3 regions of the Ancylobacter pratisalsi genome follow, and region 2 is predicted to be linked to each of the others. Evidence: predicted binding sites of a transcription regulator. Region 2 holds the regulator's gene; each other region holds the start of a gene.
The links. Region 2 encodes HrcA, which represses chaperone genes, less so after heat shock. Its sites were predicted from a motif close to GTTAGCACTCNCNNNNNGNGAGTGCTAAC; they were not measured.
Positions count from the first base shown of each region.

Region 1: groES (co-chaperone GroES) is a predicted target of HrcA. The motif match lies at 1,196-1,224, and genes of this name have one in related genera.
Region 3: groES (co-chaperone GroES) is a predicted target of HrcA. The motif match lies at 4,268-4,296, and genes of this name have one in related genera.

Region 1 covers NZ_CP048630.1:3,390,647-3,396,936, reverse strand. Annotated here, with positions in the region: gene groL (chaperonin GroEL) at 1-750, opposite strand, end outside; gene groES (co-chaperone GroES) at 846-1,142, opposite strand; gene G3A50_RS15925 (phasin) at 1,361-1,852, opposite strand; gene G3A50_RS15920 (phasin family protein) at 2,086-2,481, opposite strand; gene G3A50_RS15915 (ATP-binding protein) at 2,802-5,564, shown strand; gene G3A50_RS15910 (AsmA family protein) at 5,599-6,290, opposite strand, start outside.
Region 2 covers NZ_CP048630.1:2,110,712-2,117,001, reverse strand. Annotated here, with positions in the region: gene hisF (imidazole glycerol phosphate synthase subunit HisF) at 1-291, shown strand, start outside; gene G3A50_RS10030 (phosphoribosyl-ATP diphosphatase) at 295-630, shown strand; gene coaA (type I pantothenate kinase) at 784-1,743, shown strand; gene G3A50_RS10020 (alpha-ketoglutarate-dependent dioxygenase AlkB family protein) at 1,754-2,398, shown strand; gene G3A50_RS10015 (hypothetical protein) at 2,476-3,438, shown strand; gene grpE (nucleotide exchange factor GrpE) at 3,548-4,168, opposite strand; gene hrcA (heat-inducible transcriptional repressor HrcA) at 4,250-5,350, opposite strand; gene rph (ribonuclease PH) at 5,482-6,195, shown strand; gene rdgB (RdgB/HAM1 family non-canonical purine NTP pyrophosphatase) at 6,199-6,290, shown strand, end outside.
Region 3 covers NZ_CP048630.1:4,044,912-4,051,201, forward strand. Annotated here, with positions in the region: gene G3A50_RS18860 (ABC transporter permease) at 1-394, shown strand, start outside; gene G3A50_RS18865 (MFS transporter) at 634-2,058, shown strand; gene groL (chaperonin GroEL) at 2,146-3,783, opposite strand; gene groES (co-chaperone GroES) at 3,829-4,143, opposite strand; gene G3A50_RS18880 (usg protein) at 4,435-4,761, shown strand; gene G3A50_RS18885 (exopolysaccharide biosynthesis protein) at 4,904-5,506, shown strand; gene G3A50_RS18890 (SDR family oxidoreductase) at 5,522-6,268, opposite strand.

The DNA.
Region 1 (6,290 bases), 1.3 Mb from region 2:
AACGATGAGCAGCGGCTTGCCCGACTGCACAACCGCCTCAAGCACGGGCAGGATCGCCTGCAGGCCGGAGAGCTTCTTGTCGAAGATGAGCATGTAGGGATCGTCGAGATCCACCGTCATCTTCTCGGCATTGGTGACGAAATAGGGAGAGAGGTAGCCGCGGTCGAACTGCATGCCCTCGACCACTTCAAGCTCGGTCTCGGCGGTCTTGGCTTCCTCGACGGTGATGACACCCTCGTTGCCGACCTTCTGCATCGCGCCGGCGATCATCTCGCCGATCGCGGCGTCGCCATTGGCGGAGATGGTGCCGACCTGGGCGACTTCGTCGCTCGACTTCACCTTCTTGGCGCGCTTGACGATGTCCTTGATCGCCTCGGTGACGGCGAGGTCGATGCCGCGCTTGAGGTCCATCGGGTTCATGCCGGCGGCAACCGCCTTGGCGCCTTCCTTGACGATCGCCTGGGCGAGCACGGTGGCGGTGGTGGTGCCGTCACCCGCAAGGTCGTTGGTCTTCGAGGCCACTTCGCGCACCATCTGGGCGCCCATGTTCTCGAACTTGTCCTCGAGCTCGATCTCCTTGGCGACGGTGACGCCGTCCTTGGTGATGCGCGGGGCGCCGAAGCTCTTGTCGATGACGACGTTACGGCCCTTGGGGCCGAGCGTGACCTTCACCGCATTGGCGAGGATGTCGACGCCGCGCAGCATCTTCTCGCGCGCATCGCCGGCGAATTTTACTTCCTTGGCAGCCATATAGCCTACTCCTGAATAGGGGTGTTCACGGCCCGGAGCGGCGTGGAGACGCCGGGCGATCCGGGCCGGTTCGTCGCGGTGCGATCAGCCGGCGTTCAGCCGACGATGCCCATGACGTCGGATTCCTTCATGATCAGGAGGTCCTGACCGTCAACCTTGACCTCGGTGCCGGACCACTTGCCGAACAGCACCTTGTCGCCCGCCTTGACGTCGAGCGGGACCAGCTTGCCGGCCTCGTCACGCGCGCCGGGACCAACCGCGACCACTTCGCCCTGGGAGGGCTTTTCCTTGGCGCTGTCGGGAATGATGATGCCGCCGGCAGTCTTCTCTTCCGCGTCGAGGCGCTTCACCACGATACGATCATGCAGGGGGCGGAACTTCAGCTTGGCCATTGGAGGCTCCTCGGATCAACCTGTCACACGCCAGTTTGGCGTTCGGGTGGACGTCTAGCACTCTTCTGAAGCGAGTGCCAAAACCGCTGCGGAGATAGGCAGGCCACAAAAAGGTGTCAAGCAGAAGGAAGCGCCGAAAAAGCGTGCCGGCACGAAAAAAAAACCGGCCCGCGACGCGGACCGGTTTTGATGGCGCAGATTGACGCGCGAAGCCGGGATCAGGCCGACTTCTTGATGTTCTTCTCGACCGAAGCCTTGATCGGCTCTGCGGTCTCCGTGGCCACCTTCTGGGCGATGGTGGAAAGTTCCTTCGCCTGGGCGGAAAGCACGTCGAACTGCTTGCGCATGTGGCCGGTGGAAAGCTCGACCGCCTCGGAGACGCTCTTGGTTCCCATCAGCGCGCTCATATAGTCGAAGGCGGCGTTCACATTGCTGCGCAGCGACTCCAGAGCCACCGTGTTGTATTCGGTCACGCCCTTGGAAGCGGTCGTGTAGGTGTCCTCAAGGAGATCCGTGGTCTCCTCGGCGCTTGCCTTCATCTTCTCGTAAGCCTCGCGAGCGCTCTGCACGCTCTTCTCGGCCATTTCACGCACGGCCGCCGGCACTTCGAGAGAGGGCATGTCCATCTTCGGGAAGGTCGACTCGAACGCGTTGGTGGCAGCCTTGGCAGCCTTCTTCGGGGAAGGCGTGACGGGAGTAGCTTCAACCATGTGTTGTCTCCTCGCATCGCGGTAACAACCAAGAAGGTCGCGATCGCTTCCGCGGTCTACGATCGCACCTCGCGCGTGGAAGACGCGACACCCGATATCGAGCGGGGGTCCTTCCTGACGCCGCATCCATCAATTGTGCATTGCACTATCATATTGCAATGCACAATAAAACCCGAAGCCGAATTTTTTTTGCGGGGACATGCCGGGAAAGCCTTTTCCCGGCGGGTGCCGCACTACTTCTTGGGCGTGGCGGGATCGATGCCTGAGGCGCCCTTCATGGTCGCGGAGACGCCGTGCTCGCCCAGCGTCTTGGCCTGTTCGGTCAGGCGCGCCGCCTGCTCGTTCAGGAAGTCGGCCTGGAGACGGGGCCACTCGTCGACGGTCTGTGCCTTGGCGATGCGCGCGGCGAAGTCGAAGGCCGCGGCGATGTTCGCCTCCGCGAAGTCGAGTGTGGTCCGGCCCAATTCGCGGACATTGTCATGGGCGGCGTCGACCTGTCGGCCGGCATCGTCGAGCGCCTTGTGGGCGGCGGTCATCACGCCATCCATCGCCGCGCGCGCCTGATCGACGCCCTGCTCGGCGAAATTGCGCAACTCTTCAGGAACACGTGTCTTCGGATCATCGGCCATGGGCACACCTCCGCTGTCGACGTTTCATCCTAACGCCAGTCGTCCGGCATACTCCATTGGCGCAGATGCCTACGACGAAAGTATTATAAACGCGCCGCAACGCAACAGAAATCGCTGGCCCGCGACGGCTCCATGGTTGCAAGTGATTAACCGGCTTCAGTGGTCACCGGTTAACCTGAAACTGCGAAGCCGTGATGACGCACCCCCGCCGACATGGCGCAAGGGCACAGTGGACATTAAGGTAGTGCGGGTGCCGGATGGAAGGAATATCGCCGAAAGGCCTTCCGCCCGGCACGAGTGCTTCCGGGGACGAACATACCATGCAGCAGGCACACGCGGAGGCTGAGCTTTGCACGCGCGCACAGACGGCGCTCGGCGGAGCTATGCCTGCGGTTCTGCTGCGCCCGAATGGCACGCTTCTGGCGGCCAATGCGGGCGGTCGTGCGCTGCTGGAAACAGCGGCGGTTGCCGCGGAACTGGCCGCGACGCTGGTCCGCATCCTGCCGATGCTGAGGGCCGATCGCCCGGCGCGGCTTGAGCGGCTGCGTCTTCCCGGCCGGCTGACGCCCGTCGTCTTCGCCTGCACGCTGCTGACCGCCGGACCGGCGAAGGCCGCTCTGCTGGTCGCGGGGGAGCGTATCGGCGCCATAGGCGAGGCCGAGCCGGCCCCGGCGCCGCAGCCCGCCAACGCCACGCCCGAAGCGGCCGCCGCCCCCTCTCTGCCGCAACGCTTCACCTGGCGGACCGGACCGGACGCGCGCCTCAACCATATCGATCCGCGTCTGGCGGCCGCGCTCGACCAGCCAGTGGAGACCATCGCGGGTCGCGACTTTCAGGCCCTGGGCGCTCCGGGTGCGCACCACGCTGTTCTTCAGGGCCTGAGCTTCAATCATCTGCCCATCGTGCTGCCCACCGCACGCGGCGACGCGCTGGATATCGAACTCGGCGGCGCTCCCATCCGGGGCGATGGCATGCGTGGCTTCGGCATCGTCCGGGGCCGCCGCGCCGCGCCGCCTACTCCGCCGCTCTATACCCCCCCGCCCATGATCACCCCTGCCGAGCCGGCGCCACCCGCGCCGCCGCCCATTGCCGCAACTCCCTTCGCCGCGCCCACGCCCCCTGTCGCGCAGCCCCCCATTGCCGGGCCCGTGCCTCCCGCAGCGCCTGTTGCTCCCGCCACCGAAGCCCCCCACGGGCTGCCCGGACAGGACACGCCGGCGCCGGCAGCCCCGCCCGTCGTGCCCCCCACGCCGCCAAAGGCGCCCAATGTGGTGCAGCTCCACGCCGAGCCGCCCGCGCCGCGCCCCGCAACCATTCGCGCCTCCTGGGAAGGGCTGTCGACCGGCGAGCGCAATGCCTTCCGCGAAATCGCACGGGCGCTCGGAGCCCGCCTCGAAGGCGACGACGACGCACCCGACTTTCTCGGTGAGCCCTCCACGTCGGGCGAAGACGGGCCGCGGCCCGACACCACCGCGCCCGACACATCGGCACCCATCGACATCCGCTCCGCCTCCGGCCGCGCCACACCCGCCCCGACACATCCACTCCCGGCCGAGCCCGCGCCGTCCGTCACCGCCCCGACCGAGCCCGATGGCCTGCGCCGGGTCCTGGCGGATGGCGAGCGACCGGTGCTCGACCGGCTCCCGCTCGCTATGCTGGCGTTCCGGGGCGACCGCATGCTCTACGCCAACCGCGCGCTGCTGGACTGGACCGGTCATCAGGATCTCGCCGCGCTTGAAGCCGCCGGCGGGCTCGCCGGGCTGTTCGGCAGTTCGGAAGAGCGCAGGGGACCGGAAGCCGGCGCGCTGACGCTGCTCACCGCGCGCGGAGGCGCGATCCCCGTCGAGGCCCGGCTGATCTCCACGCCCTGGGAGGGCGGGACGGCCATGCTCTATGTGCTGCACCGGATCGAGGGCATTGCGGATGAGCGCCTGCGCCAGGCCGAGCTTGCCCTGCGCAGCGCCGAGAACTCCGAGCGCGAACTGCGCGCCATTCTCGATACCGCGACCGACGGCGTGGTGCTGATCGACACCGCCGGCACCATCCTGTCGATGAACCACCCCGCCGAGGCGCTGTTCGGCTTCGAGGCCGGCGAGGTGAAGGGCGAGGCCTTCACCCTGCTGTTCGCCCCGGAAAGCCATCAGGCCGCCATCGACTATCTCGACGGACTGGCCTCGAATGGCGTGGCGAGCGTGCTCAATGACGGACGCGAGGTCATCGGCCGGGTCCGCGAGGGCGGGCTCATTCCGCTGTTCATGACGGTCGGGCGGATCGGCGAGGACGCGACGAAATTCTGCGCGGTGCTGCGCGACATCACCCAGTGGAAGCGCGCCGAGGAAGAACTCACCGAGGCCAAGCAGCTCGCCGAGCGCGCCAATCTCGCCAAGTCCGACTTCCTGGCCAAGATCAGCCACGAGATCCGCACCCCGCTCAACGCCATCATCGGCTTCTCGGAAGTGATGATGGAAGAGCGTTTCGGCCCGATCGAGAACCAGCGCTACCGCGACTATCTGCGCGACATCCATGCCTCGGGCGGGCACCTCATTTCGCTGATCAACGACCTGCTCGACCTGTCGAAGATCGAGGCCGGCAAGCTGGAACTGCAGTTCACCAGCGTGCCGCTCAACGAGATCGTGCAGCAGTGCATGGGGATCATGCAGCCGCAGGCCAATCGCGAACGGATCATCATCCGCTCCTCGCTGGCCTCCGACCTGCCCCAGATCGTCGCCGACGCCCGTTCCATCCGGCAGATCGTGCTCAATCTGGTGTCGAACTCGGTCAAGTTCACCCGTCCCGGCGGGCAGGTCATCCTGTCCACCGCGCTCACCGAGAACAGCGAAGTGGTGCTGCGCGTGCGCGACACCGGCGTGGGCATGTCGGAAACCGACGTGTCCATCGCGATGGAACCATTCCGCCAGCTCGCCACGTCGGGGCGCTCGGGTTCGGGCGGCACCGGCCTCGGCCTGCCGCTGACCAAGGCGCTGGCGGAAGCCAACCGCGCCAGCTTCAACATCCGCAGCGCCGTGGATGTCGGCACCATCGTCGAGATCACCTTCCCCTCGACCCGGGTGCTCGCGTCGTAAGTAGCGTCCTGGTAAGTAGCGTCTTGCCGCCGGACTAGGGAGCCGAGCCGGCGATGCCCATGGCGTCCAGCTTGTCGCCGAACAGGGCGCGCGCCGCGCCGGAGCGGCGGATCAGCGCCTGGGCGTCGGGCAGCACCGCCGGCCGTTCCCAATCGCCGCGTACGATGAAAGGCAGCTCGAAGGCGGCCACCTTTGCCAGCGGGTTCTTGGAATCGATCAGCGTCGCCTGCCCGCTCAGATCGAGATCCCGCTTCGCGATCGAGCACTCGCCGCCCATGGTGATGCGCAGTTTCGTGCTCTCGACGTCGAATTTCTCGATCCGGGCGATGCCGCCATCGATCGTCGCCGACAGATCGACGGTGTCGAACGGCGTACGCCCGCCACGCAGGTCGCCCACGCCCGACAGCGGCCGCTGCTCCAGACGCGCCAGAATGCGCCCCACATCCATCCCCACCAGCGCGCCGTTCTGGCCCGCGAGAGTGAAGGTCCCGTTCAGGCCGGTCACGATTTCGGCGACGCTGTTGCCCGCGCCGCCGGCGGTGAGGTGGAACGTTCCCTTGCCTTCCAGCCGCTGCGAACCGAACAGGTCGCCGAAGGCCTTGGCCAGTGCCACATCCTCGCCGGCGAGATCGACGCGGGCATCCGCGCCGCTCCCGTCAGGACCCGGCGCGACATGAATGGCGGCGCGAAACAGGCCTTCCCAGGCCTCGGCCTCGCCAATGGCGA
Region 2 (6,290 bases):
GCGGGCGAAATTCTGCTCACCTCGATGGATCGCGACGGCACCGGTGAGGGCTTTGACCTCGCCCTGACCCGCGCCATTGCCGACGCCGTGCCGGTGCCGGTGATTGCCTCGGGCGGCGTGGGTACGCTCGATCACCTGGTCGAGGGGATCCGCGAGGGCGGTGCGTCAGCGGTCCTTGCCGCCTCCATCTTCCATTTCGGCACTTTCACCATCGGCGAGGCAAAAGACTGCCTGGCTCAGGCCGGGCTTCCCGTCCGGCGCGGTGGCGGCGACGATTTCGCAAAGGGCTGAGACATGAACGATACGCCCGTGCGCGTAAGCCTTGACGAGCTTTCCGCCATCGTGGCCCGCCGTGCGGCCGCGGAGGGCGAAGAGTCGTACACCCGCAGCCTTCTCGCCAAGGGTGTCGCCAAATGCGCGCAGAAGCTTGGCGAGGAGGCCATCGAGACGGCGCTGGCGGCGGTGGGCAGCGATACCAAAGCCGTCGTTTCCGAAACCGCCGATCTTCTCTACCATCTGGTTGTGCTGCTGCAGGCACGGGGCGTCAGCCTGGACGATGTCTATGCGGAACTGGGATCCCGGACACACCAGTCCGGTCTTGCCGAGAAGGCTTCGCGGTCGAGGACGTGATGGCGCGGCCGGCGATTACTGTGGGTGCCGCGCCGATACGGGCGCTTCAACCCGTGGTATCACTTGGCCTCTGCTTAAGGTATATGGTCGACCAACGCCCGGTGCCGGCAATGTCCGGGCGAACGATCTGGAAACGCCTTCGGAAACCCGTCCATGGACCTGAAGCTCGATAATGCCGGGCTATCGCCCTACCGTAACTTCACGCGTGCGGAATGGGCGGGCCTGCGCGCTGATACGCCCCAACCCCTGACGCGCGACGAGATCACCCGTCTCCAGGGCCTGAACGACCGGCTCTCGCTTTCCGAGATCGAGGAAATCTACCTGCCGCTTTCGCGTCTGCTCTCGATCTATGTCGGATCGACGCAGAAGCTGTTCCGCGCGATGCAGAAGTTCCTTGGGCCCGAGCAGACCGGCAAGATGCCTTATATCATCGGCGTCGCGGGATCGGTGGCGGTCGGCAAGTCGACGACGTCGCGTGTGCTGCAGGCCCTGCTCGGGCGGTGGCCCAACACGCCGAAGGTCGCGCTCGTCACAACCGACGGCTTCCTGCTGCCCAATGCGGTGCTGGAGCAAGAAGGCCTGATGCAGCGCAAGGGATTCCCCGAGAGCTACGACCTGCCGGCGCTGCTGCATTTCCTCTCCGACATCAAGGCCGGCCGCCGCCCCGCCCGCGCGCCGATCTACAGCCATTTCAACTATGACGTCGTGCCCCACGAGACGGTGGAGGTCGACCAGCCGGACATTCTCATCGTCGAGGGGTTGAACGTGCTGCAGACCAGCCGTCCGCCAAAAGACGGCAAGGCCATTCCCTTCGTCTCCGACTATTTCGACTTCAAGATCTATATCGATGCCGACGAGGCGATCCTGGAACGCTGGTATGTCGAGCGATTCCTGCGTTTGCGCGGCACGGCCTTCCGCGACCCGGCCGCCTATTTTCACCGCTATGCGGCGTTCTCCGAGGCGGAAGCGGACGCGACGGCGCGCTCGATCTGGCGGTCCATCAACCTGGTGAACCTGCGCGAGAACATCTTGCCGACCCGCCAGCGCGCCGACCTGATCCTGCGCAAGGGCGGGGATCATGAGATCGAAGCGGTTTCCTTGCGCAAGCTCTGAGGCGGGGCCGATGGTTACGGCGGTAGAGATCGTTCCCGGGTGCCTGTGGTGGCCCGGCTGGCTCAACCGCACGCGGCAGGAGAGTCTGGTCGGGGAGCTTCGCCAGGTGTTGGAGCGCGCGCCGCTGTTCTCCCCGCGCATGCCGCGCACCGGCAAGCCGCTCTCGGTGCGGATGTCGAATTGCGGGCCTCTGGGATGGGTGGCGGACGAGACCGGTTACCGCTACCAGCCGAACCATCCCGAAACCGGCGCGCCCTGGCCCGCCATGCCCGCAATGTTGCTGGAGGCGTGGAACGCGCTTTCCGGTGCCTCGCTCGCGCCTGAAGCCTGCCTCATCAACTGGTATGCGCCGGGCGCGCGCATGGGGCTTCACCAGGATCGCGATGAACGCGAACTGCGCGCGCCGGTGCTCTCGCTCTCATTGGGGGATACCGCGCTGTTCCGCATCGGCGGGCAGGAGCGAGGCGACCCCACGCGCTCCATCCGCCTCGCTTCGGGCGATGCGCTGCTTCTGTCCGGGCCGGCCCGGCTGGCTTTTCATGGCGTTGATCGTATTGTTCCTGACAGCTCGACCTTGCTGAAGCAGCCTGGGCGCATCAATCTCACGTTACGTCGTGTGAATTCTGCCGAGGATGGCGGAATTCTGCCGTCTTGACGTTCGAATGGGGCGGAATGGCCGGGAAGCTGGCAAGTCGATCCGCCTGAATGCCGATCTCAACCGAAGGAAACGGAATGAGCCGTCTCGTGCGCGCCCGCCTCTGCCACCTCTTCATGGCCTGTTTTTTCCTCGTCGCGGCCGCTTTGCCGGCCGCCGCGCAGGAGGCGGTCTTTCCCAATCACGGCACGGTGGGCCTTCTGCCGCCGCCGGGTATGGCCGAGATTCCCGGTGTTCCCGGCTTCGAGGACCGCGTGGCGCGGGCGGCGATCCTGATCATGGAAGTGCCAGGCAGCGCGCTTGAGGAGGTGTCCAAGAGCTTCACGCCCGAGGCGCTGCAGAGCAAGGGCGTGACGATCGAGCAAAAGCGCGACGTTACACTGCCGGGCGGGGCCAAGGGCGTGTTGATGTCCGGCTATCAGACCATGGGCCCGGCAGCGCTGAAGAAGTGGATCATGCTGGTCGGCTCCGGTGAACAGGCCGCCATGGTCACGGTGCAGTTTCCCGAAGAGGCGTCGGCGCGTTATCCCGACAGCGCGGTGGACGCGGCGTTGATGAGCGTCACCTTCCGCCCGCCGCCGACACAGGACGAACTTCTGGCTGGCCTGCCCTTCTCGATCCAGAACATGGAGGGCTATCGGGTCGTGCGCGTGCTCGGCAACAACGCGGTGCTGCTGACCAAGGGCGAGGAAAAAGCGGCCGATATCGCCAGCCAGCCGTTCTTCATCATCGCGGCCGCACCGGGCGATGTGCGCGAGGATGATCGCGAGAGCCTTGCCAAGCGCGCGATTTCCAGTGTGCCCGGCGTGAAGGAACTGAAGGTCGAGCGCGGCGGCCCGCAACGCATCGGCGGCCAGCCGGGCTACGAGCTGATCGCCAAGGCCGTGGAGATGCAGTCGGGAAAGCCGGTCAAGGTGGCGCAATGGCTGCGCTTTGGCCGGGCCGGCTATCTGCGCATGGTCGGTGTCGCCCCGGCGGAGGGATTCGACACCAGCTTCACCGCGATGCGCGGCTTGCGCGACGGTATCGAGATGCGCTGACGCAGGCGTAACCCGCGCGGACCAAACATATGGCCGCGCGGTTGCCGTTCTCCGGGCCGCGGACTTTGGCATCCGCAGCCCGAAATCGGGCCGCTGAAAGCGTGGCCGATCAGTTCGGGTCGGCGGGGGCGTCGGTGGGCGCTGCCTTGGGCCCGCCCTTGGAAACGCCAACCAGCGCCGGGCGCAGAACGCGTCCGCCAATGGTGTAGCCGGGCTGGATGACCTGCACGACGGTCCCGTTGGGCAGTTCCGCATTCGGCACTTCAAACATCGCCTGGTGCAGATTGGGATCGAACTTCGACCCCTCGGCCTCGATCCGAGCCACGCCATGCTTGGTGAGCGTCTGGATCAGGGCGCGGGATGTCAGCTCGATGCCGTCGATCAGTGTCTTCAGCGTGCCTTCCGCCGCGTCGCGGGCCTCGGCGTCGATGGCGCCCATCGCGCGCTCGAAGTCGTCGGCGACGTTCAGCACATCACGGGCAAAGCCCGTAATGCCGTAGACCTTGGCGTCGGCAACCTCACGCTCGGCGCGGCGGCGCACATTGTCCGCCTCGGCGAAGGCGCGCAGGAACTTGTCCTTCAGGCTCGCGACCTCGGCCTCGAGGCGTTCCTTCTCGGCCGCGAGAAGCGCGGCGTCGTCCGCGGGGGCCGCCGCCGCGCCGTTCTCCATTTCGGGAGCGTCGGGCATCGCGTCAGTCTGTTCCGCCGGATCGCGGGAATGTTCGCTCATAAGTACCTCGTCGGGAGAAATATCTCGCCCGCCGACAACATTCGGCGGATGTGCGCCATATCGGGGCGCGAGCATCAAAAATCAAGCTGCGTCGGCTCCGGGGCCGGCCAATACCCGGCTGACGACGCGCGCGGTGAAGTCCACCATGGGTACGATACGGGCGTAATTCAGCCGTGTCGGCCCGATCACGCCGAGCACGCCGACCACTCGGCCCTGTCCGTCGCGATAGGGCGCGACGATGGTGGAGGAGCCCGAGAGCGAGAAAAGATTGTTCTCGGAACCGATGAAGATGCGCAGCGCCTGCGCCTCCTCGGCGCGCCCGAGAAGGTCGACCACCTCCTGCTTGGAGTCGAGGTCATCGAACAGCAGGCGCACCCGCTCAAGATCCTCGATCGCCTTCAGGTCGTGCAGAAGGCGGGTCTGGCCGCGCACGATCAGCCTGCGTTCGGCCTTGTCGCCGCCCGACCAACTCGCAAGCCCGGTCTCGACCACGCGCGCGGTGACCTCGTCGAGCTCGGCCCGCCGCTCGGCAAGGGTGCGCTCGACTTCGGCGCGGAGCTCGGCGAGCGTGCGCCCGCGGGTGCGCGAGTTCAGAAAATTGGTGGCCTCGACCAGCGCCGAGACGGGAAGACCTGTCGGAAGCGGCACCAGCCGGTTTTCGACCTCGCCGTCTTCCGATACCAGGATCAGCAGCGCGCGATTGGCGTCCAACGGCACGAATTCGATGTGCTTCAGCCGGCCGTCGACCCGGCTTGCGGTCACGATGCCGGCACCGCGCGAGAGGCCGGAGAGCATATTGGAGGCTTCTGCCAGCACGCCCTCCACCGACTGCGCCCTGGCTGCTGCGCGCACCTGCAGCTCGATCGCGTTACGTTCGTCTTCCGATACGTCCCCGATTTCAAGCAGCGCATCGACGAAGAAGCGCAGCCCACGGTCGGTCGGCAGCCGTCCGGCGCTGGTGTGGGGGGCAAAGATGAGCCCCGCCGCTTCGAGATCCGCCATGACGTTGCGGACCGAGGCCGGCGACAGCGTCATCGGGATGAGACGCGAGATATTGCGCGAGCCGGCGGGCTCGCCGGTCGCGAGATAGGTCTCGACGATCTGGCGAAAAATCTCACGCGAGCGCTCGTCGAGACGCGCGAGATGCGGGGCGGCGGCGGTGATCAGAGGATCAAGTGGCATTGCGCAGCTGAATCCTATCGTTGCAGCGCTATATTTCGGCATTCACCTCATCGGTTCAAGCGATCTGCGGGCTTGAGCGCAAATGGTCTGCCCCGTACAAGTGCCGGCTCAAACTTGGAGAGAGTTTCCGTATGCGTCCTTCACGCCGCGCCACCGACGAGATGCGAGCCGTCAGCTTCGAACGCGGCGTGCTTCGCCACGCCGAGGGTAGCTGCCTCGTGAAATTTGGCGAGACCCATGTTCTTGTCGCCGCCACTTTGGAAGAGCGCCTGCCGCCGTGGCTGAAGGGGCAAGGCCGTGGCTGGGTGACGGCCGAGTATGGCATGTTGCCACGCGCCACCCACGAGCGCACGCGCCGTGAGGTGACGGCCGGCAAGCCCTCGGGCCGCACCCAGGAGATCCAGCGCCTGATCGGGCGTTCGCTGCGCGCGGTGGTCGATCTCCAAAAGCTTGGCGAACGTCAGATTACCGTCGACTGCGACGTGATCCAGGCCGACGGGGGAACACGCACCGCGTCGGTCACCGGGGCCTGGATCGCGCTTCATGACTGCCTGAGCTGGATGAAGACGCGCGGTATGCTGCCCACCATCCCGCTGCGCGACCACATCGCGGCAGTGTCGTGCGGCATCGTCGATGGCGAGCCGCGCCTTGATCTCGACTATGCGGAAGATTCCGACGCTGAGACGGACTGCAATTTCGTGATGACCGGCGCGGGGGGCTTCGTCGAGATTCAGGGAACGGCGGAGAAGACGCCCTTCACCGAGGGCGAGTTCAACGCCATGGTCGGCCTGGCCCGCAAGGGCGTGACCAAGCTGGTCGATCTCCAGAAGCTGGCGGTGGCCTGAGCCATGGCTGAATCCCATCGCCGCCTCGCCGGGCGCGTCGTGATCGCGACCCACAATGCCGGCAAGCTTGAGGAAATGCGGGGCCTGCTGGCGCC
Region 3 (6,290 bases), 1.9 Mb from region 2:
GCTGGCAGGCCTGTTCCTGTTCAACGTCCCCATGATCGGGTCTCTGGGGCTGCTTACCACGCTCACCGTGCTGTTCATCGTCGCCAACCTGTCGATTGGCTACACATTCTCGACGCTGGCCCAGAACCAGCTCCAGGCGGTGCAGATGACGTTCATGTACTTCCTGCCCAACATCCTGCTTTCCGGTTTCATGTTCCCCTTCGCAGGCATGCCGGACTGGGCGCAATGGATCGGAGAAACGCTGCCGCTGACGCACTACCTGCGCATGGTGCGCGGCATTCTGTTGAAGGGCGCGGATGCCGCCGACCTGATGAACAACATCCTCGCGCTGTCCGCCATCATGGTGGTGGCGATGGTGATCGCCGTTAAGCGCTTCCGGCAAACGCTGGACTGAGGCGCCGCTACACAAAGTTGGATGGCATCGCACCTCGATTTCCCGAGCCCGAGTATCCGGCTCGACCTGTCACAGCGCATTCACGCCGCTCGCCGTAACTGATGTCTGCCAGCTTATTGGGGGATGAAATGACGCGAGAGAGTTCAACCGGACGTGCGGCGGGTGCCGGGAGAAGGGTGCAGGACTACATCGACGAGTTTCCCCTCTGGCCCGATGGGACCCCCGTCGGGCGGGCGCCGATGACGGCCATGCAATGGCGCATCTGGTGGCTCGCCGCCTTCGGCAAGTTCTTCGAGGGCCTCGTCGTCTTTATGACGGGCGTCGCCCTGCCGCTGATTTCGGCTGAGTTCGACATGGACGCCACCCAGCACGGCTTCGTCGGCGCGGCTTCGCTGGCGGGTATCCTGGTTGGCGCACTCGCTCTCGGCGGGCTTTCGGACACATTCGGCCGCAAGTTCATGTTCGTGGTCGAGATGATCATCTTCATGGTTTTCCTCGTCCTGCTGTCGGTGAGCCCCAGCTACTTCTGGCTCGTCGTCTTCCTGTTCGGCGTTGGGGTGGCTCTGGGCTGTGACTACCCAACCGCGCATCTCATCATTTCCGAGAGCATTCCGAGCGCATCGCGCGGGCGTCTGGTTCTGGGGGCGTTCGGCTTTCAGGCGCTTGGAGCACTGGTCGGCAGCGCCGTTGGCTACGTGGTTCTGGTCAATCTTCCAGACGTCTCGGCCTGGCGCTGGATGTACGCGACAGCCATCATCCCGGCCGCCCTGGTCACGCTTGGTCGCTTCTACGTCACCGAAAGCGCCCCGTGGCTGTTCGCCCATGGCCGCATCGATGAAGCCGAGCGCGAGGCTGCCAGGCTCCTCAAGCGCGATCCCACCTATCCCCGCACAGTCATGCTTGTCCGCCAAAGTGCTCGACACCATCAGCACCCTTCCCAGATGGGCTGGTCGGCGCTGTTCAACAGGCAGAACCGCCGGGCCACCATTCTGGCTTCAGTGCCCTGGTTTCTGCAGGATCTTGGCACCTATGGCATCGGCCTGTTCACGCCGACCATCCTGGCCGCCGCCCTGGGCCATTCGGCTGTCCAGGTGCACAACGTCACCGATATTATCGGCAATCAGATCCTTGCGGCGCAGGGCGTGGCGCTGGTCGACGTGCTGTTGATCGTGGGTGTTGTCGGAGCGGTAATGCTGGCGGACCGGGTAGGACGTATTCCGCTGCAGGTGCTCGGCTTCATCGGTTGCGCCGCTGGGCTGCTGATCGCGTCCTTCTCCACCCAGTACACCGGCGTGGCGCAGACAGTGCTCATCTTCGCCGGGTTCATGCTGTTCAATTTCATGACCAATCTCGGTCCGAACGCACAGACTTACCTTCTGGCCGGTGAGGTGTTTCCGACTGAGGTTCGCGGCAAGGGTGCCGGCTTTGCGGCGGCCTTCGCCAAGATTGGCGCGGTCTCGACCGCCTTCCTGTGCCCCATCCTGCTGGCCGATATCGGCACGACCAATCTTCTCTACGGCCTGGCGGGAACCTCGTTGCTGGGCGCTCTCATCACCTGGCTGTTTCGTATCGAGACAGCAGGCGTCAATCTCGATCGCGCTCACGAGCGGGAACTGGATGCCGGGTACGACGCGGCGGCGGGCGAGGGACGCGAGGCCGCGTGATCCCGGCGCTTCGGTCGCAATCGCCCATACAACGAAAAAGGCGCGGCTTTCGCCGCGCCTTTCCCATTCAGAAGCGTGGAACGTCGATCAGAAGTCCATGCCGCCCATGCCGCCGCCCGGCATGGCCGGGGCCGCGCCGCCCTTCTTGGGCAGTTCGGCGATCATGGCTTCGGTGGTGATCAGCAGCGAAGCCACCGACGCCGCGTTCTGGATCGAGGAACGCAGCACCTTGGCCGGATCGATCACGCCCGCCTTGAACATGTCGACATATTCGCCGGACTGGGCGTTGAAGCCGAAGGAGTAGCTGTCCTTCTCAAGGATCTTGCCGACGATGACGGAGCCGTCCTCGCCCGCATTGCTGGCGATCTGGCGAGCCGGAGCCTGGATCGCCTTGCGGACGATATCCACGCCGGTCTTCTGGTCGGAATTGGCGGTCTTGACGCCTTCCAGCACCTTGGTGGCACGCAGCAGAGCAACGCCGCCGCCCGGAAGGATGCCTTCTTCGACGGCCGCACGGGTGGCGTGCAGGGCGTCGTCGACGCGGTCCTTCTTCTCCTTGACTTCGACTTCGGTCGCGCCGCCGACGCGGATCACCGCGACGCCGCCCGCGAGCTTGGCCAGACGCTCCTGGAGCTTCTCACGGTCGTAGTCCGAGGTGGTCTCCTCGATCTGCGCCTTGATCTGGGCAACGCGGCCCTCGATGTCCTTCTTCTTGCCGGCACCGTCGACAATCGTGGTGTTTTCCTTCTCGATCACCACCTTCTTGGCGCGGCCGAGCATGTCGAGCGTCACCGAGTCGAGCTTGATGCCGAGGTCCTCGGAGATGGCGTCGCCACCGGTCAGGATCGCGATATCCTGCAGCATGGCCTTGCGGCGGTCGCCGAAGCCGGGAGCCTTCACGGCCGCGACCTTGAGGCCGCCGCGCAGCTTGTTGACGACGAGCGTGGCCAGAGCCTCGCCCTCGACGTCCTCAGCGATGATCAGGAGCGGCTTGCCCGACTGGACAACAGCCTCGAGGACCGGGAGCAATTCCTGCAGGCCCGAGAGCTTCTTCTCGTGGATGAGGATGTAGGGGTCCTCGAACTCAACGCGCATCTTCTCGGCGTTGGTCACGAAGTAGGGCGAAAGGTAGCCACGGTCGAACTGCATGCCCTCGACGACGTCGAGCTCGGTCTCGGCGGTCTTGGCTTCCTCGACGGTGATGACACCCTCGTTGCCGACCTTCTGCATCGCCTCGGCGAGGAACTTGCCGACATCGGCGTCGCCATTGGCGGAGATGGTGCCGACCTGGGCGATCTCGCTGTTGGACGTCACCTTGCGGGCGTTCTTCTTGAGATCGGCAACGATCGCCTCGACAGCGAGGTCGATGCCGCGCTTGAGGTCCATCGGGTTCATGCCGGCGGCAACCGCCTTGGTGCCTTCCTTGACGATCGCCTGGGCGAGCACGGTGGCGGTGGTGGTGCCGTCGCCTGCGAGGTCATTGGTACGCGAGGCCACTTCGCGCACCATCTGGGCGCCCATGTTCTCGAACTTGTCCTCGAGCTCGATCTCCTTGGCGACGGTGACGCCGTCCTTGGTGATGCGCGGGGCGCCGAAGCTCTTCTCGATGACGACGTTACGACCCTTGGGGCCGAGCGTGACCTTCACCGCATTGGCGAGGATGTCGACGCCGCGCAGCATCTTGTCGCGCGCATCCGTCGAGAATTTTACTTCTTTGGCAGACATGTATTTTCACTCCGGTGAAGTGTGGCGAGCCGCGTTAAAGCGTGCTCACGCGGCCTTCTTGGCCGATGCGGTGGCTTCCAGGACGCCGAGAATGTCGGATTCCTTCATGATCAGATAATCGACGCCGTCGATCTTGACCTCGGTGCCGGACCACTTGCCGAACAGCACCTTGTCGCCCGCCTTGACGTCGGGCGGGACCAGCTTGCCGGCCTCGTCACGCGCGCCGGGACCAACCGCGACCACCTCGCCCTGGGAGGGCTTTTCCTTGGCGCTGTCGGGGATGATGATGCCGCCGGCGCTCTTCTCTTCCGCGTCGATGCGCTTGACCACTACCCGGTCATGCAGGGGACGGAACTTCATCGGTTCTCTCCAGAATTCGTATCGATCGCTAAATCTGTTGCGGCACGATTCCGGGATCGTCACCGTACCGCTGGCCGACATCTAGGAGTCGTCCAAATGCGACGCAAGGGCCGGACGGCAAAAAACTGGCAGTCACGAGGTGAGAGTGCCAGCGGGTGACGGCGGCGTCCTGTCAGCACTCCGTCAAACATGCTGCCAATGCATTGATATTGAACAGGAAATGCAAATTTTAACCTTGCGGGACGGTCGAGGGGTCCACACAATTGGAATCATCGCGACAGGAGGTTCCACATGGCATTCCAAGACGCGTCGAACGGGCCCACCACGGAAGCGCGCGCGCCGCGAGGTGTTGCATCACCGGACTTCATTCGGCAACTCACCGGCTATGGACTGACAACCGCGCAGATTCTCTATCGCATGCCCGACCACCCGGCGCTTCTACAGACCTATCTCTGGCAGCACTATGATCTGAGCCCGCATTTCCCGGAGTTGAACCGCTTTCTTGAATTCTGGGCGCGTGAACTGGAAGGCCCGCTGCACTCGGTCACGGTAGCCCACTCGCAACTCATCAAGCCGGCCGAATTGCGTCGCGTGGACGGAGTGTTCCGGTTGAACTGAGCGCTCCGGTGGTCGACCTGTGAGCGGAGGGCCGAGGCCTTTTTCACGCCGATGCCCTCTCCTTGCCGCTTTCCCCGTGCTATGAGGTCGGCGAAACGGGGGCCGGTTGGGTCATCCGTGGCATGAGGTGTCAGGTCGACCCGTGGATCACCGCTCCCCGCGCACGTCGGAGCTGCTCTCCGCGATCGTGACCGCCCATTCGGCGGAACGCATCGGCGTTGGCGAAGTCGTGCACGCATTGCGAAACCGTGCGTTCGGCCTCTCGCTCCTTCTGCTCGGCCTGCCGAACTGCCTGCCCATGCCTCCCGGAATTCCGGTGATCTGCGGCGTGCTGCTGAGCTTCGTCGGCGTGCAGATGATGCTTGGGCGGGATGAGCTGTGGCTCCCGCGCTGGCTTGCCAGTCGCACGTTCTCACGCAGCCTGCTCGAGAAAATCATCAACGGCGCCTTGAAATGGATACGCCGTTTCGAAGGGTATTCCCGGCCCCGGCTGATCTATTTCTCCAGCGCCTCCGCGCGCCTGGTGCTGGGGGGAATGGTGCTCGTCCTAGGGTTGTTGCTGCTGCTGCCGATACCGATCTTCGGCAACCTGCCGCCCGGTATCGCAGTCTGCATCCTTGGGCTCGGTCTGGTGGAGCGCGACGGCGCCTTCATTTGTGCGGGCATCGTCGCGACGCTGATCAGCCTTGGCGTGATGGGCTTTTTGAGCTGGATCCTGTTCCAGGGTGCTCTCGCCTATCTGTGAGGCCGAAATTCGGGCTTATCCCCGTCCCACGAACGGTGCGGCCGAGGCCATGATCGTCATGGTCAGCACATTGGCTTCAAGTGGCAGACTTGCCATGTAGGCCACCGCCCGGCCGGCATCGGCGGGATCGAAGGTCGGCTCGACCATGATCTGACCGTTCGGCTGGAGGATGCCGGTTTTCATCTTCACCGCCATGTCCGTATCGGCATTGCCGATATCGATCTGCCCGCAGGCGATGTTGTGGGCGCGTCCTTCCAGCGCGACCTGCTTGGTGAGGCCGGTCACAGCGTGCTTGGTCGCCGTGTAGGGGCCCGTCAGAGGGCGCGGCGCATGCGCCGAGATCGACCCGTTATTGATGATCCGTCCGCCCTTTGGATTCTGCGCCTTCATCATCCGCATCGCATGCTGGATGCACAGAAACACGCCTGTCAGGTTGACGTTCACGACGCGCTGCCAATCCTCCAGCGGAATGTCTTCGATAGGCGTCGCGGCTGACCAGCCACCTGCATTGTTGAACAGCAGGTCGAGCCGTCCATGGCGATCGGCGACCGTGTCGAACAGCGTTGCCACAGACTGAGGATCGGAAACGTCCGCTGGAATGACGTCAGTGCCCGCTCCGATCGCCTTGGCAACCGCCTCAAGAGGCTCAGGGCGGCGACCCGTGAGCACCACGGTGAACCCGGCTTCGACAAGGGCGATGGCGGCGGCCTTGCCGATGCCGGTGCCGGCGCCGGTGACGAGGGCGATGCGTGTGCGATTCATGGCGTTCTCCTCCGCGAGCGCG